Regions from separate parts of the Rhodosalinus sp. FB01 genome, predicted to be linked through region 2. Evidence: riboswitches for the same ligand, from Rfam matches in the RefSeq annotation. Region 2 holds a riboswitch; each other region holds the start of a gene.
What was found. A riboswitch is a leader RNA that binds a small molecule or an ion and turns the genes downstream of it on or off. The one in region 2 is predicted to bind cobalamin.
Positions count from the first base shown of each region.

Region 1: another riboswitch for cobalamin. It lies ahead of AB6A65_RS02385 (hypothetical protein); the one in region 2 lies ahead of AB6A65_RS04310 (TonB-dependent receptor plug domain-containing protein).
Region 3: another riboswitch for cobalamin. It lies ahead of AB6A65_RS05165 (MotA/TolQ/ExbB proton channel family protein); the one in region 2 lies ahead of AB6A65_RS04310 (TonB-dependent receptor plug domain-containing protein).

Region 1 is NZ_JBGFSH010000001.1:491,466-494,726, forward strand. It holds gene mraZ (division/cell wall cluster transcriptional repressor MraZ) at 1-297, opposite strand, end outside; gene AB6A65_RS02385 (hypothetical protein) at 1,411-1,695, opposite strand; cobalamin riboswitch at 1,847-2,050, opposite strand; gene AB6A65_RS02390 (ATP-dependent helicase) at 2,123-3,261, opposite strand, start outside.
Region 2 is NZ_JBGFSH010000002.1:324,506-327,766, reverse strand. It holds gene AB6A65_RS04310 (TonB-dependent receptor plug domain-containing protein) at 1-1,537, opposite strand, end outside; cobalamin riboswitch at 1,677-1,897, opposite strand; gene AB6A65_RS04305 (hypothetical protein) at 2,085-2,438, shown strand; gene AB6A65_RS04300 (helix-turn-helix domain-containing protein) at 2,435-3,205, opposite strand.
Region 3 is NZ_JBGFSH010000003.1:55,287-58,547, forward strand. It holds gene AB6A65_RS05155 (valine--tRNA ligase) at 1-299, shown strand, start outside; gene AB6A65_RS05160 (sulfotransferase family protein) at 304-1,086, opposite strand; cobalamin riboswitch at 1,189-1,395, shown strand; gene AB6A65_RS05165 (MotA/TolQ/ExbB proton channel family protein) at 1,529-2,185, shown strand; gene AB6A65_RS05170 (ExbD/TolR family protein) at 2,185-2,562, shown strand; gene AB6A65_RS05175 (ExbD/TolR family protein) at 2,568-2,951, shown strand; partial or broken gene AB6A65_RS05180 (hypothetical protein) at 2,948-3,261, shown strand, end outside.

The DNA of each region.
Region 1 (3,261 bases), on a different contig from region 2:
CTCGTCCACGTTGGTGGGATAGCTCTGGCCGTGGAAGAGGCGTTGCAGCATCTTGCGCTGCATCGAGCCGCGCGGCATCGCGTCGATCTTCTCGTCGACCTCGGCGATCGCCTCCATGGTGTAGCATTCGAGGTAATTGCGGCGGTGGTCGCCGTAGACGATCACCAGTTCGGGGTTGAGCCCATCGGTCCAGTTCGGGTCGGCGGCCTCGAGCACGCGGCGGAACGAGGCCGGGATCGACACCCGGCCCTTCGCGTCCACCTTGTTGCGGCTCTCGCCTCTGAACCTGCGGCCCACTGTCCCTACCGCCCTTTCAACCTTCGCCCCCGAAGGCCCGGCGCCTTACGAAAACGGCGGATCGAGCTGCTGCCAAAGCCCGATCCGCCGCCCTCGTCCCGTCGCCGGGGTGTCCGGCTGCGCGCGCCACCTGGGGGGATGTCTGCTCGCCCGCGCACCGGATCTCTCTTTCACGATGAAAGCGGGGTGCCTGTATGAAACCTGACTTTTTATGGGAGCCTTGTTCGGGGTTCTTTTCCGCCCCTTCGTCCCGTCCCTCATCGTGAGAAAAGGGATGCCATGGGAATTCATGGAAATCAACAAGTTTTTGTGGGACGACAGGCAACCACAGACGCGTCACCGCCTTGCATGAGCGGCTTTTGCCATGCTCCCGCGGGACTGAAATACAATATATATGACCATCCCTGAAAATTGCTCCATATATGGTGCGAATTTCCGGACTCCCTTTTCGGCCCATGATTTCCCAGCCGTATCCAGAAAACTGTCGCGTCGCCGAAGATCCGTCGCCCGGCCCGGGCGAATCGCTCGCCGGGCGCGAGTCGGGCGTTCCGGCATTCCGCCGGATGCCATCGACGGGAAATGAGCGGGCGTCGCCGTGCACGGGCCGCCCATCTTCCAGGCAAGCCCGGGCGCAACGTGGGCAGGCGAGCCCAAGCGTTCAAGAAGCGCACAAGGAACGGGCAGCGGTGCCCGGAAAAGGTCAGTATGTCATATGCATTTGCCGCATAGCAGCATTGAGCCGCCGGCTATTGTGCAAGCGCAGCATAAACGTATCTTTGGAAGGAACGCGGCGCAGGTTGACGCCAACACGCAAGGCAGGCGCCCGCAGACATACGGATCAGGAAACCCTCTCCTCCTCCCTGGGTTTTCTGAAAACTGGCGGCGGCATCTCTCCTCCTCCCCGATGCCGCCGCACCTTATACGACGCAGCCCGTCGCCCTCGGGTGCGGGATGCGGACACAGGATCGAAGCGCCCCCTCTCCTCCTCCCTGGGGCCTTCGAGATCGAAACGGCGGCGCCTTCCTCCTCCTCCCGGGCGTCGCCGTTTCTCTTTCCCAAGCTTCGAAAAACGGGATGTCCCGTGATTTCCCGTCGCGGCGCGGCGCCGGCGCGTCAGTGCAGCGCGCGACGGCGTCCGCGCGCCCCGCCCCGGCGAGTCGCGCCCACGACGCTCGGCCGCGTCGCCTGTTCCAGAAACTCCAGGAAGGCCGCCGCGGCGGCGCTGGGCGCCTCGGGCGGGTCGAGCCCGTCGAGCGCCCGGCTCGCCGCCTGCTGCGGGCTGGTGTCCGCCGAGAGGGCAAAAACCCATTCGAGGAACCCGAGCCGCGCGGCCTGCTCGGCCGCGTCGCCCTCTCGCGCGAGCCTTTGCAGCCCGTCCATGATCGCCAGCGCCGTCATTTGCGCCCTGCCCGCCGGCCTGCGCGGCCCGTCCGGTCACCCATCTCTCATCTCCCGGGCCGCGCCCCGCGGCCATTGGAGCGGATGACTGAAAGAGCGGGACAGCACCGCGGCGGCGCCGCGCGACGTCCCCGCCCACACCGCCACCCGCGGTTCGACGTCATGCCAGGGCTGGTTTCCGGGCTCGGGGCGGGTGGGGCCAATGGCCCCGCGCCAGGCGCCTTCCCGGGAGCGGTCCCAGTGGCATTGCCTGTCGCATCCCGCCCTCACCGTTGCGGGGGCAGCGCCGGGGTCTCACCGGCTTCCCAATTCTCCGCGACGCACGCGCCGCGGCACCCTGACAAGACCGAGCGTAGCCGATTCCCCGTCAGACGAAAGCGATTTTCAAGCCCGGGCGGGCGCGGTTCCGCCGGTGGTTCGGCTTGCCTCAGAACGGGACGTCGTCGGCGCCGGTGACGTAGCGGGCGACCACTTTCTTGTCGCCCGCCTTCTCGAAGGCGACCTCGAGCTTGTCGCCCTCGATGCCCTTGATCGTGCCGTAGCCGAACTTCTGGTGGAAAACGCGATCACCCACGCTGTGGGCGCTGACCGCTTCGAGGTCGATCACCTGCCCGCGCGTCTCGCGCGGCTGGCTGACCGGGCGCGCGCCGGCGCGCTCCTGCATCCGGCGCCAGCCGGGAGAGTTGTAGGCGTTGGCCTCGGCCGCGCGACGCTCGATGCCCGCCGTGGCCGCGGCACCGTAGCCGCCCCCGTAAAGCCCCGGCGGCGTCAGAACCTCGACATGCTCCTCCGGCAGCTCGTCGATGAAGCGCGAGGGCATCTGCGACTGCCACTGGCCGAAGACGCGCCGGTTGCCGGCGAAGGAAATCGTGCAGAGCTCGCCCGCGCGGGTGATGCCGACATAGGCGAGGCGGCGCTCTTCCTCGAGGCCCTTGAGGCCCTGCTCGTCCATGGACCGCTGCGAGGGGAAAAGCCCGTCCTCCCAGCCCGGCAGGAAGACGGCCGGGAACTCCAGCCCCTTGGCGGCATGCAGCGTCATCACCGAGACCTTCTCGCCCTCGGCGCCCGCCTCGTTGTCCATGATGAGGCTCACATGCTCCAGGAAGCCGGTGAGGTTCTCGAACTCCTCGAGCGCCTTGACGAGTTCCTTGAGGTTGTCGAGCCGCCCCGGCGCCTCGGGCGTCTTGTCGTTCTGCCACATGCCCGTGTAGCCCGACTCGTCGAGAACGATCTCCGCCAGTTCGACATGGCTGAGGCCGGGATCGCCCGCCATCCGGCCCCACCTGTCGAGCCCGTCGAGAAGCTTCGCAAGCTCCGCCGCGCCCTTGCCCGAGAGCCCCTTCTCGGCCAGCAGCGCCCGCGCGCCCTCCAGAAGGCTCACGCCCCGGGCCCGCGCCGCGGCGCGGATCTTCTGCTGGGCCTTGTCGCCGAGCCCGCGCTTGGGCGTGTTCACGATCCGCTCGAAGGCCAGATCGTCCGCGGGCGAGACGACGAGCCGGAAATAGGCCATCGCGTCGCGGATCTCCATCCGCTCGTAGAAGCGCGGCCCGCCGATCACGCGGTAAG
Region 2 (3,261 bases):
CGAGCGCGAGCCGCGTGCCGTCGGTTTCCGCGTCCGTCAGGGTATAGGCGCCGAAGACGGCCACGCGGTCGGTGTAGGCGTAGCGCCCCTCGATCTCCAGCCCTTTGCTGACCGTGGTGCCGGGAACCTGGTTGTAGCATCCGAAGCCGCTGCCGCAGGCCGTGGCGGCGCCGTCGAAGCCGATCAGGTCGTCGATCTCGGCGTAGAAGGCCGTCGCCTGCACGAAGCGCTCCTCGCCGAAGCGCCGCTCGACGCCAAGCTCCACGCTGCGGCTTTTCTCGACCTTCAGGGTCGGATCCCCCGCGGCGCTGAACCGCTCGAAGAGCGACGGCGCGCGAAATCCGGTGCCGACCACGGCGCGGACCGTCGTGTCCGGCCGCGCGCGCCAGGCGAGCGCGACGCGCCCGGAGGTATTGCCGCCGAAATCGTCGTTGTCGTCGTAGCGCAGCGAAACCGCGACATCGAGGTCGTCCCGCGGACGGAAGATCGCCTCGGCCAGCGCCGAGGTCGTCACCGAAGAGCCCGCGTCGAAATCGGTCTCGTACTCCTCCTCGGTGCGGTCGAGCCCGAAGCTGAGCGTGGTCCCGCCCGACAGCTCGGTCGTGCCGAGATAGGAAAGCTGGTCGCGGTCGCCGTCGAACGCTTTGATCACGCCGCCCGGGTCGCGGCGTTCCGCGCGGAAGGTCGAATAGCTGAAGGTGTGATCCACGCCGAAGGCCGCGATTTCCGCGAAGACGCGCGCGCCGGTCTGCTCCAGGAAATTGGTGCCGCTGTTGTCGGTGGTCGAGCGGTCGATTTCCGCCTCGGCGTCACGGTGGAAGGCGGAGAACCCGAGCACGACACCCTCGCCCACCTCGTAATCGCCCGAGAGCGACAGGAACGTCTCCTCGTAGCCGTCGTCCTCCGAATCGCCCGCGCGGGCCGAGATGCCGTCGGTCTCGGTGCGCGCGAGGTTGAAGGCGAGCGCGCCGCGCTCGCCGCGGGTGGCCACCCCGACCGAGCCCCGCGCCGTGCCGAAACTGCCGCCCTCGGCGAAGCCCTTGACGAAGGTGCCGGGCTCGCTCGCGCGGAAGGTGGTCACGTCCACCACGCCCGCGATCGCCTCGGAGCCGTAAAGCGCCGATTGCGAGCCCCTCACCACCTCGACGCGTTGCAGGCCCGCGCTGGTCAGGCCGCCGAAGTCGAAGCCGAGCTGAACCGCCGACGGGTCGCTCACGTCGATGCCGTCGATGCGCACGCCGACATAGGCGCTGCCGAGGCCGCGAATCCGCACGGTGCTGGCGCTGCCGAGGCCGCCGTTGGAGGAAAAGGACACGCCGGGAATGCGATCGAGCGTGCGCTCGAGCGTCAGCGGCGCCTCGTCGAGCGCCTCTTCGTCGAGGACGTCGACGATGGCGCCGGTGCGGTTGACCTCTTGCGGGACGAGCGCGCCGGAAACGACGATCTCCCCAAGATCGAAGCTTTCCTGGGCCAGGGCCTGGGAGGCGGAAAGAAGCGCCGCGACGGCGGCGGATGCGGAGAGTGGAAGGCGGGTCATGGATCTGTCCCTTCATGGCGGCCCGGGGGCCGACGGCCGGTGAATGCCCGCGACGGACGGCATGACCGGCCCCTCGCGGACGACGAAACGATTGTCACCTCGACGGAAGGGTCCGTTGCCCGTGGCGCGCCCCGCGCCAGGACAGGGTGATCGCCTCGGCAGGTCTCCTGGCTTGCGGGTCGTCGCTTGGCCGGGCCTTCCCGCCGCGCCCCTAGGCGCCGCAGTGGCATGTTCCGGCTTCGCTCTCCGCTCACAGTTGCGGGGGCAGCCGCAGATTCGGGCCGGCGCGAAGCCGGATCCTCACTGCGTTCCCTTTTCATCCGACGCCGAAACGCCGGAACCGAAGCAGGGCGAAGGTGCCCGCCGCCCGGCGCGGTTGTCAAGCGCGTTCGACCCGGCGGCGGCCACGGCGCCGCGCTGTCGCTTTTCGGCTTAGCGCGGCAGCGATTCTGTCTTATGCCTCGCCCCGACTGGAAACTCGGGGCCTGATGATGACGAGGATGATGCCGAAGCGAGCTGCACCGTCGCGGCGCGGGAGGGGTGCGCAATGACGCTTTATCTGCGCTGGGTGCTCGAGACCGAACTGCGCGGCGCGCCGGACGACGATCTGGCCGCGATCGCGCAGGACCTGCTCTACCAGGCCCGGGAGGAGGAGGCGGGCACGCTGCAATGCGATGTCCATCTTTCGGAGGATGGCGAACGGCTGCATCTGCTGATGGGCTTTTCGAACGATACCGCCGTGGTCGAGCATCTGCAGGGGTTCACGCGGCGTTTCGCGCGCCCGCTGTTTGCGCTGGTGCGTCCGTTGCGCATGACGGTCTATGGCGATCCGTCCCCCGAGGTGCGCGAGGCGCTCGGCGCGTTGCAGCCGACCTACATGCCGCGCCTGCAGGACGGCTAGAGAAGCCCCCGCAGCGCCGAGGCGCAACGCTGCAGCGTGGCCTCGATCCGCGGCCGGAATCCCGGCATCTCGTAAAAGGACCCTTCCGCGGAGTGGCCGACCGCGGCGATTTCCCCGCCCGAGCAGCGAAACCCGATCGCCGTGGCGGTGACGCCTGGCTCGAACTCGCCGTCGCAGTGCATGATCCCGCTGGGCGCGGCCCCCTCGATGAGGCGCATCACGGCGGCGCGGTCGGTGATGGTCTTCTCGGTCCAAGCCGCGACCGGTGCCTCGGCCACCAGCTGCGCGCGGCGCTCGGGCGGTTCCTGCACGACGAGGGCGCGGCCCATCGCGGTGGCGAGAAGCGGCAGCCGGCTGCCCACGGTGAAGCCCAGCCGCGGCGCCAGCCCGTCGCCGCCCGTGTGGGCGAGGAAGATCGCGTCTTCCCCGTCGCGCATCGCCATGGACAGCGGCTGCCCGCACTGCGCGGCGAATCCCTCGAGCACCGGCTGGATCGCAAGGCCGAAGCGGCGCCCCTGCAGGAACCCGCCCGCCAGGACGAGAATGCGCGGCGACAGGGAATAGCTGCGCCCGGTCTGCCGGACATAGCCCAGCCGCACCAGCGTGAGCACGAGCCGGCGCGCCACCGCGCGGTCGATGCCGCATCGCCGGGCGATCTCGGGGATGGTGAGCTGCTGCGCGTCGGCGTCAAAGCATTTCAGCACACACAGCCCCTTGGCGAAGGTGAGCGACGTGTCCGAGGTGGAGATCTCTGTGGTTCCGGCCATCGCCGCGACCCTCCTTCGCGCGCTTGACAGTCCCGCGCGGCTGACTCAACATTCCG
Region 3 (3,261 bases), on a different contig from region 2:
GCCTCGAGGAGGTCGACGGCTTCCCGAAGGGCACGGTCACCGTGGCCGTGGAGGGCGCGAGCCTCGGCCTGCCGCTCGCCGGCGTCATCGACGTCGCCGAGGAGAAGGCGCGGCTCGAGAAGACGCTCGGCAAGCTCGAGAAGGAGATGGGCGGGCTTTCGGGGCGGCTTTCCAACCCGAAATTCGTCGAAAGCGCCCCCGAGGAGGTGGTGGACGAAACCCGCGCGACCCTCGCCCTGAAAGAGGACGAGGCGCAGCGCCTGCGCGCGGCGCTCGAACGTCTGGCCGAGATCGGCTGACGGATCAGGCCGCGCCCGGAAGATCCGGGGCGTAGCCCAGGGCATCGAAATCCGCCGCGAAGAGCCGCGCCACGATCCGGCGCGTCTCGTCGTCATAGTGGCGGGCGATGAGCTTCGACGCCCCGGTCGGGCGCGGCCCCACCCGCGCCGGGAACTCCGGCGCCACGCCGAAGATCCGCCCCATGATTTCCTCGGCGGCCTCGCCCAGCCTTTCCTGCCGGTAGATCCGGTCGAACCAGCCCGGCACCTCGCAAAGCAGCTCCGTCTGCGGCACCCAGTGCACGTCGTCCCGCAGCCCGACCGCGTCCAGATAGCGACAGAACTCGCCGAAGCTCGGTTCTTCCCGCTGAACCGGGGCGCCGCGCCACTTCTCGAAGGTGCGCGCCTGCTGTTTTCCCGCGGCGATCTTGTCCAGATACGCCGAAAGCGTGCGCGAATAGGGGTTCCGCACGATCGCGAACTTGAAGATCTCGTGCTCGACACGGGCGGCCTCGGCCGATGACAGTCGCCGCGGCGTCGGGAAATAGCTCTTCGGCCGTTCCGGCGCAGGCTCGCCCGCGGCGTCTGCCGAGGCCCTGGCGAGCATCCAGGTCATGAGCGAGTTCGCGGTCTTGGGGATCCGGTTGTAAAGAAACCCGTCCCGCAGCGAAACGGCGACCCGACTCTCGACCTCCGAAGGCAGAAGCGGTCCGCGATAGGTGTGCTGCCGGAAGAACGGGTAGAGACGCTGCGCTTGTCCCTGGAACGCCCTCGTCAGACGTATCTTCGCGCTGCGGCGCTCCAGCATAGGCGGATCTCCCCCACTCCCGGCACGGGTACAGCCCCGCAGGGCGGCGTGCAACTGAGTGGCACGCACGAGGTTCTGCTTTTCCGAAAGCGCGATTCGGCGTAAGGGTCGGGATGCTCCGGTCCGGGCGCTCGCGCGCCCGGTGAAAATGGGAACGCGGTGCGGCCGGGAGGCCAAACCCGCGACTGCCCCCGCAACTGTAAGCGGCGAGCGGAGCCGGAAGATGCCACTGCGGGCACGGCCCGCGGGAAGGCCCGGCCGAGCGACGACCCGCGAGTCAGGAGACCTGCCGGAGCGATCACCCTGTCCGGGCGCGGGGCGCGCCGGGGCGACGGAGCCTTCCGGCGTGGTGAAACCGATCACCGGTCCGGGCAGGCCGCCCCTTCCCGGACAAGACACGAAGCGCAGACCGGGCCCGGCCCGGCGGCGGGAGGAGAGGCGCATGGCGGGCGACGCGGCGTTCGGCGGGATCGGCGAGTTCCTCGCCCGTGGCGGCCCGGCGCTCTGGGTCATCGCGGCGCTTTCGGTCCTCACCCTGGCGCTCATTCTCTGGAAACTCTGGCGGCTGGCCCGGCTCGGCGCCTGGGGCGGGGCGCGGGCGCGCGCCGCCGTGGCGCTCTGGACCGAGGGCCGCGCGACGCAGGCCCGCGCCGAGGCCGCGCGCGGCAGCGGCGTGCGCGCCCGGCTCGCGGCCGCCGCCATGGGCGCGGCGGAGGATCCGGCCATGGCCGAGCCCGCCGCCCGCGAAGAGACGACGCGCATCGCGCGGGCCGAACTAGCCCGGCTCCGGGAAGGGCTGCGCGCGCTCGAACTCATCGCCACCATCGCACCGCTGATCGGGCTTCTGGGCACCGTCCTCGGCATGATCGACGCCTTCCAGGCGCTTCAGGCCAGCGGCGCGCGGGCCGACCCCTCGGTCCTCGCGGGCGGGATCTGGGAGGCGCTCCTGACGACCGCCGCCGGCATGGCGGTGGCGATCCCCGCCGCCGCCGCGCTCACCTGGTTCGAGAGCGTGGCCGAGGCGGTCCAGGGCGAGATGGAGGATCTTGCCACCCGCGTCTTCACGCACCTGCCCCCCCGCGCGGCGGAGGCGGCCTGATGTTCGATTTCGCCGCCGCCCGTCCGCGCCGCCGCCCGAGCCTGACGCCGATGATCGACGTGGTGTTCCTGCTTCTGGTCTTCTTCATGCTGGTGGCGCAGTTCGGGCGCGACGCGGCCCTGCCGCTTTCACCGGCCGGCGGGGGCGCGGACTGGAGCGGCCCGCCCCGGCTGGTGGAGATCTTCCCCGACCGCGTCACGCTCAACGGCCGCGCCGTGGACGAAACCGGCCTCGCCGCCGCCCTCGCCCCGCTGACCGAGACGCCGGCCGACCCGCTGGTCCTGCGCGCGATCGCGGGCGCGGACTTGCAGCGCCTCGCCGACGTGGCCGAGACGCTCCGCGCCGCGGGCCACGGCCGGCTCCTGCTGGTGGAGTAGACGCGATGGAGTTTTCCCGCCCCCCTGCGCGCACCCGTCCCGAGGCCATCGTGCCGATGATCAACGTCGTCTTCCTGCTGCTCATCTTCTTCCTGATGACGGCCGAGATCGCCCCGCCCGCCCCCTTCGACGTGACCCCGCCCCAAGCGGGCGCGGAGACGGGCGCCGAGGCCGGCGCGGTCCTGCACGTCTCGGCGGCCGGGCGGGTGGCCTTCGGCGGCGCGGAAGGCGCGGCGGCGTGGGAGGCGCTCGCCGCGCGCGACGCCGGGGCCGGCCCGCTCACCGTTCGTGCGGACGCGACGCTCCCGGCGGCGGAGTTCGCCGCGCTGCTGCGGCGTCTCGCAGAGACGGGCGCGGCAGAGATCGAACTGGCGGTACGGCCGCGATGAAGGGAGGGCTCGAATTCGCCGCCTTCACGGGCGTGGCGCTGGCGCTGCACGTGGGCGCCTTCGCGCAATGGTCGGGCGGCGCGGCGCCCGCCGCCGGCGCGGGCGGTGCGGCCACGGTCTCGCTCGAGGCGGGAGGCGCGGGTCTGACGGCCCTCGTCACGGCCTGGCGCGCCCCGCCCGCCGCCCAGACCGAGGCGGCGATGCCATCCCCGCCCGACCGTCCGGCGCCGCTTTCCGCCGCCCTGCGCCGGCCCGACACCGCGTCCGGGCCGGCGGCGGAGACGCTGCCCCGGACCGCCCCGCAGGCGGC